4 linked regions of the Metabacillus sp. KUDC1714 genome follow. The protein of the gene in region 4 interacts with the protein of the main gene of each other region in a pairwise test. Links are inferred from orthologs where the notes say so. Each region holds a gene or a part of one and is shown on either strand. Other genes may lie near its edges.

Region 1 (3,063 bases), 1.4 Mb from region 4 along the record:
CACCCAGCGAGCTTCATCAAAACCTTCTAAACGTTTTACATGAATGTCCATTTCTGCAGCCTGTTCTTTTATTTCTCTTGCAATTGCTTGAACTTGTTTGTCTGAATTACCATGACAGATAAGAAAAAAATCTGCAATTAAGGAAATTCCTTGCATATTAAGTGCAATGACATCCTCTGCACGTTTGCTATCTGCTGCTTTTGCTACTGTTGTTAAAATATCTCTTCTATCCATTAATTTATCTTCCTCCTGTTAATACTAAAGAATTGTATGTTTGAAATGTATCAGGATAAACTGCTTGATTTTTTTTCAATAAAAACATCATCGTATTTTGTAATGATTTTATTAATGCTAGGTCTAGATCTGATTGTGCAAGCTCCCTAACCTCTTCAACACCAGGAAAATGTCTACCTGGCTCAATATAGTCTGCCACATAAATAATTTTTTCTAGTAGTGTCATATTTGGTCGTCCAGAAGTATGGTACTTAATCGCACTCAAAACATCTTGATCAGTAATCCCCACTTCTTTTTCAACTAAGTATGCACCAACTGGCGCATGCCATAGTTCACTATTATGTTCTAACAATTCTTTTGACATTTGTTGTTCTTCAATGATTTGTTTCATTTCTGCTTTCGGGCGAAACTTTGCATAGTCATGAAAAATCGCAGCTAACTCAGCTTTTTTCGGATCCTGCCCATAATATCGCGCCAATTGGACCGCCGTTTCCATAACACCAATTGTATGAACATAGCGATGTTCTGTGATTTGCTCAGCCACAAGCTTTAATGCTACTTCACGTTCCATATAAGCGATTCTCCTCTATATATCTTTTCACATCTTCGGGTAGAAGATAAGCAGTATTTTTATTTACTTTTAACCGATTTCTTAGCATTGTAGAAGAAACGTCAAATTGTGGGATTTCAATCTCGGTGATTGGATATTTTGTACTGGTTTCATATCCAGGTCGTTTCACTCCGACAAACGTAACTAATTTTACGACTTCGTCAACCTTATACCATTTTGGTAAATACTCTATCATATCTGCTCCTATTATAAAGTAAAAGGAATATGTAGGAAATTGTTCGCGTAATAGACAAAGTGTGTCATATGTATAGGAAGGACCTTTTCGTTCTAATTCGATCGTTTCGATTTTAAAGTGTTCTTGTTCACTAGTAGCAAGCTTTAACATATTTAGACGATGCTTACTATCAGTAAAGTCTTCTTTCTGTTTATGAGGAGGAATTTGATTAGGCATAAACCATATTTCAGATAATTGCAATGCTTGTAAAACCTCACTAGCAATTAATAAATGGCCATAATGAGGCGGATCAAATGTCCCACCCAAAATCCCTATTTTTTTTGACATTTTTATCCCTCCTCAGGAATCAATTAATTAGGTAAACGAAGCTGCTTATTTTCTTTAGACTCTTTATATAAAACGATTGTGTTGCCAATGATCTGTACAAGTTCTGCACCTGTTCCTTTAACTAATGTTTCAGCAACTGTATCTTTGTTATCTTCACAATTTTGCAATATAGATATTTTGAAAAGCTCACGAGCTTCTAACGCCTCTGAGATTTGCTTAATCATATTTTCATTTACTCCACCTTTACCAACTTGAAAAATTGGATTCAAGTGATGTGCTTCTGATCGTAAAAAACGTTTTTGTTTTCCAGTTAACATGATGTACCTCCTAGTTTGTCATAAACAATTTCTGTCATTTTTTCGATAGATGGTTCTAAACCTGTCCATAAATTGAAGGCAAGTGCAGCCTGATGAACAAACATACCAACACCGTTATGTATCGTTAATCCGCGTTCTTCTGCTTCCTGTAATAACGCAGTTTTTATTGGATTATAAACAATATCACTTACGACTACTGACTGTTTAGCATTGTTTAGAGACAATGGTTTCTGATCTATATTCGGGTGTAAACCTACTGCTGTCGTTTGAATTATAACGTCATAGCTTTCCAGCTGCAATTCTGCCTCTTCTAATGTTAAGGCTTTACTTGTATTTTCATATGGACATTCCATTATAAGCTCTTCTGCTTTTGATATTGTTCGATTACATAGGTCAATATCCTGGCAGCCTTGATGTGCAAGCGTAAAATAAATACCTCTAGCTGCACCACCTGCACCGATAATCAATATTTTTTGCTCAATTATCGGTTTTATTAAAACATGAGTTAATGAGTCGACATAGCCATTACCATCTGTATTATGTCCGACTAGTCGTCCATTTACATTAACAACTGTATTTACTGCGCCAGCAATTTTAGCTGTTACATCAAGCTCATCCATATAGGGGATAATAGAAATTTTATGTGGGATTGTAACATTAAAACCTTTTACCCCCAATACCTTAAGGGCCTGAACTGATTCACCAAGTTGATCAGGCTCAACATGAAAAGCATGATAATAACCATCTATATTCTTATCTTTAAAAGCATCGTTATGGATGTCAGGTGACATAGAATGATTAATTGGACATCCAATTACGCCATATAAGTTCCCCATAATATGACCTCTCCCCGTTTAAATTAACGATTTTCTTAGTGTTACATTTACTCCTTGAGGAGCAAAAGCAATTACCTTTTTGCCAGGATTATTAATAGTTACCCAACCTAAACCAGAAAAAACAACATCTGTTTTCCCTTCTTTAATCGTAAATTCATGAGGTATTAATCTAGGGAATGTATCCACATCTTCTTTTCTTGGCGGGGTTAACATCTCTCCCGCATGCTTCTCATACAATGAATCAGCATTTTCTCTCTTAGTCCGATGAATCGTCAATTCATTCGGAATATAACAAACAAGTGACTCTCTCCCACCTGTTACATAATCGAGTCTGGCAAGTCCACCGAAGTATAATGTTTGGTTTTCATTTAATTGGAATATTTTTGGCTTTAGTTCCTTTTTAGGACTTAATAGCTTCAAGTCTCGCTTATCAACAAAATGCGCCATTTGGTGATGATTAATAATCCCAGGCGTATCATATAGAGATGCACCATTTTCGAGTGGAATTTCAATTAAATCCAATGTTGTACCAGGATAATGCGA
Region 2 (2,852 bases), 2.7 Mb from region 4 along the record:
AGTAGCACGCTAAGTAGAATTAAGAAAGTGATTAGTTTTCCTTTCATTTTTACCTCCAAAAAATTAAATCTGATATATCATGTATGACATAAGAGTCAAAAAAAGAACGGCAAATGATGAGAATAAGAAAAAATTAAAATGTTTTCTGATAAACAGAAAAAGGTGATTGTCTCTATTGTTGAGCCAATCACCTTTTTTCCATTACAGACTTCGTTAATTTGCCTTTTCATCTGTTAACACTAAATCTTGGCCCTTAATTGTTAGAAGGTCCTCACGGTTATATTTATCTGTAAGTAATAAGCGCATTGCTTGAGAACGTATTGATTTCTCTATGATATTTCTAACATATCGGCCATTACTAAATTTTGCTGGAGGTGTCATCGTTTTAACAGACATTAAATGTTCCCTAAGTTTTATTACTGCCTCATCATTAAAGCGATATTCCCGCTCAGACATCATCCGGTCAGAAATTTCCATTAGATCATCAACTGAATAATCAGGAAAATCTACAACTAGTGGAAACCTTGACAATAGTCCGGGATTTAGAGATAAAAAGTTTTCCATTTCTCTTGGATACCCTGCAAGTATTAATACAAAATCATGTTGTTTATCCTCCATATGTTTTACTAATGTATCAATAGCTTCTTTGCCAAAATCTTTTTCCCCACCTCTAGCAAGTGAATAGGCTTCATCAATAAATAAGATTCCACCTAGTGCTTTTTTTATAAGATCACGAGTTTTTTGTGCCGTATGACCAATATATTCTCCTACAAGATCAGCTCTTTCAGCTTCAATTAGATGCCCTTTTGACAAGACATTCATTTGAAAAAACAACTTCCCAACTAACCTTGCTACCGTTGTTTTACCAGTTCCTGGATTCCCCTTAAACATCATATGGAGGGCTTGTTTTCCAGCCTTTAAACCTTGTTCCTCACGCTTTTTATTGATAAAAATCCAAGCATATATTTCTTTTATCATTCGTTTCATTTCATTCATTCCTACAAGGGAACTCATTTCGGCTTCTATTTCTTTTAAAATTGTATGCTTCCCTTCTACTTTTGGGATTTTCAAGTCATAGGAGGATGAGCTTACTTTATCATCGATTTTGTCTTTAGATTGATTATTTAATATGATATTAATCTGTCCATTGGTTTTATAAGTAACTGCTCGATCATGTTCCAAAGATGTTCACCTCACAATCTGAAACTGTTTATCCTTAGGCTTTTTACTAATAAACTATAATGTGCTTTCAATCTTCGACAAACGTGATGAAAATGTATGAAGGATGTTGTTTTTTGCGCTTTCCCAAGAAATATTCATTCCTTTATTTATATTCATTTATTAGAAATTTACCACCATAGTAGAAACTTTTTTAGGAGTATTGATACTTAAATAGTATTTCGGGGAAATAGAAATGGAGCTGACGATACTAACCATCAGCTCCATTCCTATTTTTTATTCAAGCACTAATTGTATATTTTTTTGTGGTGAAAAAGTAGAGATTGCATGTTTATAAATAAGTTGTTGTTTACCTTCTGTTTCTAAAAGAACTGTAAAGTTATCAAAGCCCTTAACTAGGCCTCTTAATTGAAATCCATTTAGTAAAAATACAGTTACAAAAGTACCATCCTTACGTAATTGATTAAGAACTTGATCTTGAATGTTGATAGATTGTTTCATGTTTCGTCCTCCTCTTTTCTCTATACCTTTTAATTCGATTAATCTTGAAGCTTTCCTGCAATATATGTAAAAATTTCATCAACCATTTTATCATGCTTGATTGGTGGGGTCATGTCAAACCATTTGACATCCATCTTGTTTCGAAACCAGGTCAACTGACGTTTTGCATATCTTCTAGAATTTTGCTTCAGCAATTGTATCACATCAGTGTAGGTTATTTTTCCATCAAAATAGTCATATAACTCCTTATAACCAATCGCTTGGATCGCTTGAGTATTACGGATACCTAGATTATAAAGTTGCTTTACTTCTTCAATTAAGCCTTGGTTAATCATAAGATCAACTCGTTGATTAATGCGATCATACAACACTTCTCGATCCATGGTTAACCCAATTAATGCTACATCATAAAGCAGTTCCTGTTCTTGACTTCTTATGTATTCAGACATAGTTTTGTTTGTACAGTGATAAATCTCAAGGGCACGAATCACCCTTCTACTATTATTTGGGTGAATTTTACTTGCTGCTTCAAAATCGATTTCTTCAAGTATTTTATGAAGCGCTATTTCACCTTTTTCCACTAGCTCCTTTTCAAGCCTTGACCTAAATTCAGGATCTGTAGGGTTTTCTGTAAATTGATAATCATATAAAACAGATTGTATATATAAGCCTGTACCTCCAACAATCATTGGTGTTTTCCCTTTATTTGAAATTTCTTCAATTAAAGGACGGACAGTCGCCTGAAATTCAGCTACAGAATAATCTTCATCAGGATTTTTTATATCAATTAAATGATGGTGTATACCATCCATTTCATCTACTTTGATCTTTGCTGTCCCGATATCCATATTCTTATAAATTTGCATTGAATCACCACTAATAACTTCACCATTAAGGCGATGAGCTAAATCAATGCTTAGTTTTGTTTTTCCAACTGCTGTTGGACCAATGATGACGACGAGTTTCCTTTTCTCCACAAACAATCACTCTTTCACACCAGATAGATTCTACGTTCATCATCTTATCATGTGAACTACTTGAACACCAGATTATTGTTCCCTTTTTAATCTAATTGTAAACATTTTGTATGTAAAATGCTTCCTTTTAATGAAATGATTACTATTTTTGACTAATAGAAGAAATATCATCCAAATCGAATTAATAATAATTTC
Region 3 (2,918 bases), 410 kb from region 4 along the record:
AATGTTACAGTTCCAGTTTTAGGGTTTGGCATTAAACCTTTTGGTCCTAATACACGACCTAATTTACCAACTTCACCCATCATGTCTGGTGTCGCAACGATTACATCGAAGTCAAACCAACCTTGTTGGATTTTAGTGATATAATCAGCATCACCAACGAAATCTGCACCAGCAGCTTCAGCTTCTTTCGCTTTCTCGCCTTTAGCAAATACTAATACACGTTGAGTTTTACCAGTACCATTAGGAAGTACTACTGCACCACGAATTTGTTGGTCAGCTTTCTTAGGGTCAACTCCTAAACGGAAAGCAACTTCTACAGTTGCGTCAAACTTAACAACACTAGTTTTTTTAACTAGTTCCACTGCTTCTTGAACCGCATAAAACTTAGTACGATCTACAAGCTTAGCAGCTTCTACTAACTTTTTACCTCTTTTAGCCATTTTTATTTCCTCCTTAGTGGTTTTAGCGGAATAACCTCCCACGAATAAAGGTTGCGAACTTGTTTTTAAGCAAACTCGCAACCCCAAAAAACATTCGAATCTAATAAAAAATTAGTCTTCGATAACGATACCCATGCTACGTGCAGTACCTTCAACCATACGCATTGCTGATTCAACGCTTGCTGCGTTTAAATCAGGCATTTTTGTTTCAGCTATTTCACGTACTTTGTCACGCTTAACTGTCGCTACTTTATTACGGTTTGGTTCACCAGAACCAGACTCAATTCCAGCCGCTTTTTTAAGAAGAACAGCAGCAGGCGGAGTTTTCGTAATAAATGTAAATGAACGGTCTTCGAATACCGTGATTTCAACTGGAATGATTAAGCCAGCTTGATCAGCTGTACGAGCGTTAAATTCTTTACAGAATCCCATGATATTAACACCAGCTTGACCTAATGCAGGACCAACTGGTGGAGCTGGATTAGCTTTAGCTGCAGGAATTTGCAATTTTACAATTTTAATTACTTTTTTAGCCACGAGACACACCTCCTTAAGTCCGTGATGTGGTAATTGGGTTATACCCTCCCACTCATCTAAGCCATTCGTAATATGAATGGTTAAAATTTGGGCAACAAGTCAAATCAAGTTTATTGACGAGCTTACCTACCCATATCGATTCAGAAATAACTGTATTTCTGATCAGTGTAAAAACATAATTCTGTCTCATAATCCTGAGACATACTGACCTATGAAAGTTTAACACTTTTCATAATTGATTTCAAGTTTTTTTAGATTATAATTTACTTACCTGTTCAAAGTCCAACTCTACAGGTGTTTCACGTCCAAACATATTAACAAGAACTTTAAGCTTATTTTTATCTTGATCAATTTCTTCGATCGATCCAGTAAAGTTTGCAAACGGTCCTTCTGTGACCTTCACTGTTTCTTTCAATTCGTAATCAAATTCAACTCTACGCTCATCCATACCCATGCGTTTTAAGATGAAACTCACTTCATCAGGTAATAGAGGTGTTGGTTTTGACCCATGACCAGACGAACCAACAAACCCAGTTACTCCGGGCGTATTACGAACAACATACCAAGAATCGTCAGTCATTACAATCTCAACTAGTACATATCCAGGGAAGACTTTTTTCTTTACAACTTTCTTTTTGCCGTCCTTATAATCTGTTTCTTCCTCTTCAGGTACTACCACACGGAATATTTTATCTTCCATGCCCATAGATTCTACACGTTTCTCTAGATTTGCTTTTACCTTATTTTCATAACCTGAATATGTGTGTACAACATACCAATTCTTTTCCATAGTGTCAGGACAACTTGTCCTTCCCTCCCCACAGTAGATTTTATACTAAACGCACCAATACGAAAATCTATATTATTCTACATGAATACTAAATCTTTTTTAAACAATGAAAAAACCCGTTTAACGGGTTTTGCAGAGAAAGATTAATATTTTCTATTATAGCACGATTTTCCATCTGTTATTCAAAAATTAAACGAATTAAAGAAGAAATACCTAAGTCAATGACCGCAAAGAAAACACCAACAAATACTACAGTGGATACAACCGTAATTGTATACCTTGTCAATTCTTTACCTTTCGGCCAACTAACCTTCTTCATTTCACGAGATACATCTCGGAAAAAATTAACTAAACGTTGCATGAATGCTACCTCCAGGAATAATAGGGAAACTTCGTATAAAATAATTTATGAAGACTACTTTGTTTCACGGTGGTTCGTATGCGAATTACAGACTTTACAAAATTTATTGACTTCTAACCGTTCATTTGTGCTCGTTATATTTTTCATTGTAGTATAGTTTCTACTTCCACAGGAAGTACAAGCCAACGTTACTTTTTTTCGCATTTCCTCACCTACCGTTTCACTTTTATTCCATAAAACTGTATCATAGTGAGGTTTTTTCGTCAATAAACGATCAAATTCAGCCTAATTTTTGATTTTCACAAACTAATTTCTCTTAATTCTAAATACCGTTCAAGTTTTCTCTTTACACGCTGCAATGCATTATCGATGGACTTCACGTGTCTATTTAATTCTTCTGAAATTTCGTGATATGAACGGCCGTCTAAATATAAGACCAGCACCTTTCGTTCTAAATCACTTAATAATTCACCCATCTTAACCTCAATGTCATCAAATTCCTCTTGATTAATGATGAGCTCTTCAGGGTCCATAACTTTTGCACCGGAAATAACATCCATTAATGTCCGATCCGATTCTTCATCATAAATCGGCTTGTCCAATGATACATAAGAATTTAACGGAATATGTTTTTGACGAGTAGCGGTTTTTATAGCGGTAATGATTTGCCTGGTAATACATAATTCAGCAAATGCCTTAAATGAAGTGAGCTTGTCCTCTTTAAAGTCACGAATGGCTTTATATAAACCAATCATTCCCTCTTGAATAATATCCTCTCGATCCGCACCAA
Region 4 (2,994 bases):
TAATTTCAAGCCATCCACTTTGTTTCATTACATACATTAAAACGGCCTCTCCCTTCGTCATCATATTCCCGAGTCGATTGACCGTACCGTTTATATTGGTACTTTACCATCTATATAAAACATGAAACTTCATGCATCACATACGTTCAAAAATCCCTACCAATATATGTAGGATATCCTAAAGTAAAACTTCCACAATTGAGGTTTCTTTCCACTCTTACCGAAGCTAGATAAACCTATCTAACACTCACTAAAGTGATCAAATTCTCCAAATAATATGGGTTAAGGCCTAAAAATCACAAAAGTTGGCGTGAAAAAACAGGCAAGAGCAGTTTCGTCTTGCCTGTTGGAAAAAGCCTTTATTGTTGCTGTTGCTTAATGCCGTATTTTTTATTGAATTTATCTACACGTCCACCTGCATCTGCAAATTTTTGACGTCCTGTGTAGAATGGATGACACTCAGAACAAACCTCAACTTTGATCTCTTTCATTACAGAGCCAGTTTCGAATTCGTTACCACAAGCGCAGTTCACCATAACCTTATTAAAGTTTGGATGAATTCCTGTTTTCATTCTTTTCATCTCCTTCCGCCCTGAATCATTCGAAACAGAGTTAAATATCTAGGTGTAACTCGTCCGGTTGACGAACCATCACTAGAAAAGCACATGATGAAATTATAACAAGTGCCAAGTTTAAAAGCAAGCCGAAGTTAAATATTACTAATTCGAAAAGCGCAGGTGCCTTGTTCAGCCCCGACAGGCATAAGACACACACGAATAGAAGGTGTTCTTTACCTTCAATTCGTGAGTGGCTTATGACCCCGAGGGGCTAGGCACCGGAGCTAGACAATTCGAAAAGCGCAGGTGCCTTGCTCCCCACTAATACTACTTAGTTACTTTCCTAGCTGATTTCATTTCAACATCTAAATTACTAAAGAATTCTTCGTTTGATTTTGTTTGACGAAGCTTTCTTAGGAACTTTTCAACAAAGTCTGGAGAATCTGTCATTGACTTGCGAATTGCCCATAATTTATCAAGATGATCTTTTGGAACAAGCAGCTCTTCTTTTCTTGTACCAGAACGACGGATATCGATTGCTGGGAAGATACGCTTTTCTGCAAGTGAGCGGTCTAAATGAAGCTCCATGTTACCAGTTCCTTTGAATTCCTCATAAATAACGTCATCCATACGAGAACCTGTATCGACTAGCGCTGTTGCAAGGATTGTTAAGCTTCCACCCTCTTCAATGTTACGTGCTGCACCAAAGAAACGTTTAGGGCGATGGAAAGCAGCTGGATCAATACCACCAGATAATGTTCGACCACTTGGAGGAATGACCAGATTGTATGCACGTGCTAAACGTGTAATGCTATCCATTAAAATAATTACATCCTTTTTATGTTCAACAAGACGCATCGCTCGCTCAAGCACTAGCTCTGCTACTTTAATATGATTTTCTGGAACTTCATCAAACGTCGAGCTAACCACGTCTCCAGCTACAGAACGTTCAATATCAGTTACTTCTTCAGGTCTCTCATCGATTAATAAAACGATTAGTTCAGCTTCAGGATTGTTCGTTGTAACACTGTTCGCAATTTCTTTTAACAGCATTGTCTTCCCTGCCTTAGGAGGGGCAACAATCAATCCACGTTGACCAAAACCAACTGGTGCGATTAGGTCCATAATTCTTGTGGATAAATAATTTGGTTTTGTTTCTAGGTAAATTTGTCTATCTGGATAGAGAGGAGTTAATGCTGGGAAGTGAACACGTTCCTTTGCCGTCTCTGGATCTTCGCCGTTAACCGCTTCTACATGAAGCAAACCGTAATAGCGTTCATTTTCTTTTGGAGGACGAACCTTACCAGATACTTTGTCCCCATTTCGCAAATCAAAACGCCTAATTTGGGAAGCTGAAATATAAATATCTTCTGAGCTTGGTGAATAGTTAATTGGTCTTAAGAAGCCAAAGCCTTCAGACTGGATGATTTCTAAGACACCTTCCATAAATAATAAATCCTCTTGTTCAGCATTTGCTTTTAATATAGCAAAAATTAATTCTTTTTTCGTCAGCTTGCTGTAATAGGAAACTTTATAATGACGGGCAAGCTCATATAATTCTTTCAGTTTCATATGTTCTAATGAAGAAATTGAAACTTGATTCATAAAAACACCACTCTTTTTAATTTTCAATTTTTTACAATTGTTTTCCATCTATCGATTGTCAAATTCATTTCTACTGGTAATGAAAACGTAATTAGATAGCAAATTTCACATATTAGAAGATTTACCATCAGTTGCATTAATGAAGAAAAAACTATCACGTTTGGATCGAGAAGGAAAATGAAGGTGAGCTTGAAGTAGATTTGCAGTAATTCATGCAGCACTCTTTATTTTTACCCTATTTTAGAGATTTAATCAATCATTTTTGGAAAATCTATTTGAAGTTAGAGGTTTTTATAGAAGGAAAGTGAGATTTTATTCCCTCACTTTCCAAAATGTAGATATCTTTATCTTTTTTTATTAGGCTGACTCGCCAAAATTTGTTGCTATTTACCAAGTAGTGCGGTAGGTTGGTTTTTTCTTTAAGCTATGTGTTCCATCAGATGAACAAGGCACATGCCCTCTTCTTATGAATTTTGCAGTTGCTCGATTTCTTTATCTGTTAATTTTTCACGCCAGATCGTAGCTCCTAGTCCTGATAGCTTTTCCTCTAACTGACTATATCCACGATCGATATGCTCTAAACCAGTTATTTCTGTTACTCCTTCAGCCATAAGGCCCGCACATACTAAAGCTGCTCCTGCTCGTAAATCACTTGCTTTAACTCTAGCACCTTGAAGTCTTGTTGGGCCAGAGACAATTGCAGAACGGCCTTCAACTTTTATTATAGCGCCCATTCTTCTTAGCTCATCTATATGTTTAAATCTAGCAGAGTAAATTGTATCAGTTACAACACTCGTTCCTGTAGCTCTTGTTAAGAATGAAGTGAACGGCT

The links.
Region 1: the proteins of rho (region 4) and yhbY interact in binary tests that used the Escherichia coli proteins (3 or more experiments, as listed by UniProt). The link is inferred for Metabacillus sp. KUDC1714 from one-to-one orthologs.
Region 2: the proteins of rho (region 4) and hfq interact in binary tests that used the Escherichia coli proteins (3 or more experiments, as listed by UniProt). The link is inferred for Metabacillus sp. KUDC1714 from one-to-one orthologs.
Region 3: the proteins of rho (region 4) and nusG interact in binary tests that used the Escherichia coli proteins (3 or more experiments, as listed by UniProt). The link is inferred for Metabacillus sp. KUDC1714 from one-to-one orthologs.

The regions. Positions count from the first base shown.
Region 1 is NZ_CP055263.1:256,551-259,613, forward strand. The notes cover bases 38-3,008. They hold yhbY (ribosome assembly RNA-binding protein YhbY), read right to left. Parts: upstream 1,685-3,008; coding sequence 1,391-1,684; downstream 38-1,390. Other genes in these bases: rsfS (ribosome silencing factor), read right to left, coding at 38-234; yqeK (bis(5'-nucleosyl)-tetraphosphatase (symmetrical) YqeK), read right to left, coding at 239-805; HUW50_RS01310 (nicotinate-nucleotide adenylyltransferase), read right to left, coding at 795-1,367; aroE (shikimate dehydrogenase), read right to left, coding at 1,678-2,520; yqeH (ribosome biogenesis GTPase YqeH), read right to left, coding at 2,539-3,008. Outside these bases: more of rsfS, read right to left, coding at 1-37; more of yqeH, read right to left, coding at 3,009-3,063.
Region 2 is NZ_CP055263.1:4,409,561-4,412,412, reverse strand. What follows is about bases 69-2,828. They hold hfq (RNA chaperone Hfq), read right to left. Parts: upstream 1,681-2,828; coding sequence 1,456-1,680; downstream 69-1,455. Other genes in these bases: miaA (tRNA (adenosine(37)-N6)-dimethylallyltransferase MiaA), read right to left, coding at 1,719-2,657; spoVK (stage V sporulation protein K), read right to left, coding at 214-1,182. In the rest of the region: HUW50_RS20275 (hypothetical protein), read right to left, coding at 1-47. UniProt on the Escherichia coli protein: RNA chaperone that binds small regulatory RNA (sRNAs) and mRNAs to facilitate mRNA translational regulation in response to envelope stress, environmental stress and changes in metabolite concentrations.
Region 3 is NZ_CP055263.1:2,082,376-2,085,293, reverse strand. The notes cover bases 1-2,826. They hold nusG (transcription termination/antitermination protein NusG), read right to left. Parts: upstream 1,768-2,826; coding sequence 1,234-1,767; downstream 1-1,233. Other genes in these bases: sigH (RNA polymerase sporulation sigma factor SigH), read right to left, coding at 2,428-2,826; rpmG (50S ribosomal protein L33), read right to left, coding at 2,183-2,332; secE (preprotein translocase subunit SecE), read right to left, coding at 1,946-2,128; rplK (50S ribosomal protein L11), read right to left, coding at 552-977; rplA (50S ribosomal protein L1), read right to left, coding at 1-440. Outside these bases: more of sigH, read right to left, coding at 2,827-2,918. UniProt on the Escherichia coli protein: Part of the processive rRNA transcription and antitermination complex (rrnTAC). The complex forms an RNA-chaperone ring around the RNA exit tunnel of RNA polymerase (RNAP).
Region 4 is NZ_CP055263.1:1,672,321-1,675,314, forward strand. Bases 24-2,925 are described here. They hold rho (transcription termination factor Rho), read right to left. Parts: upstream 2,163-2,925; coding sequence 885-2,162; downstream 24-884. Other genes in these bases: HUW50_RS08040 (thymidine kinase), read right to left, coding at 24-37; rpmE (50S ribosomal protein L31), read right to left, coding at 360-572; HUW50_RS08055 (UDP-N-acetylglucosamine 1-carboxyvinyltransferase), read right to left, coding at 2,627-2,925. Outside these bases: more of HUW50_RS08040, read right to left, coding at 1-23; more of HUW50_RS08055, read right to left, coding at 2,926-2,994. UniProt on the Escherichia coli protein: Facilitates transcription termination by a mechanism that involves Rho binding to the nascent RNA, activation of Rho's RNA-dependent ATPase activity, and release of the mRNA from the DNA template.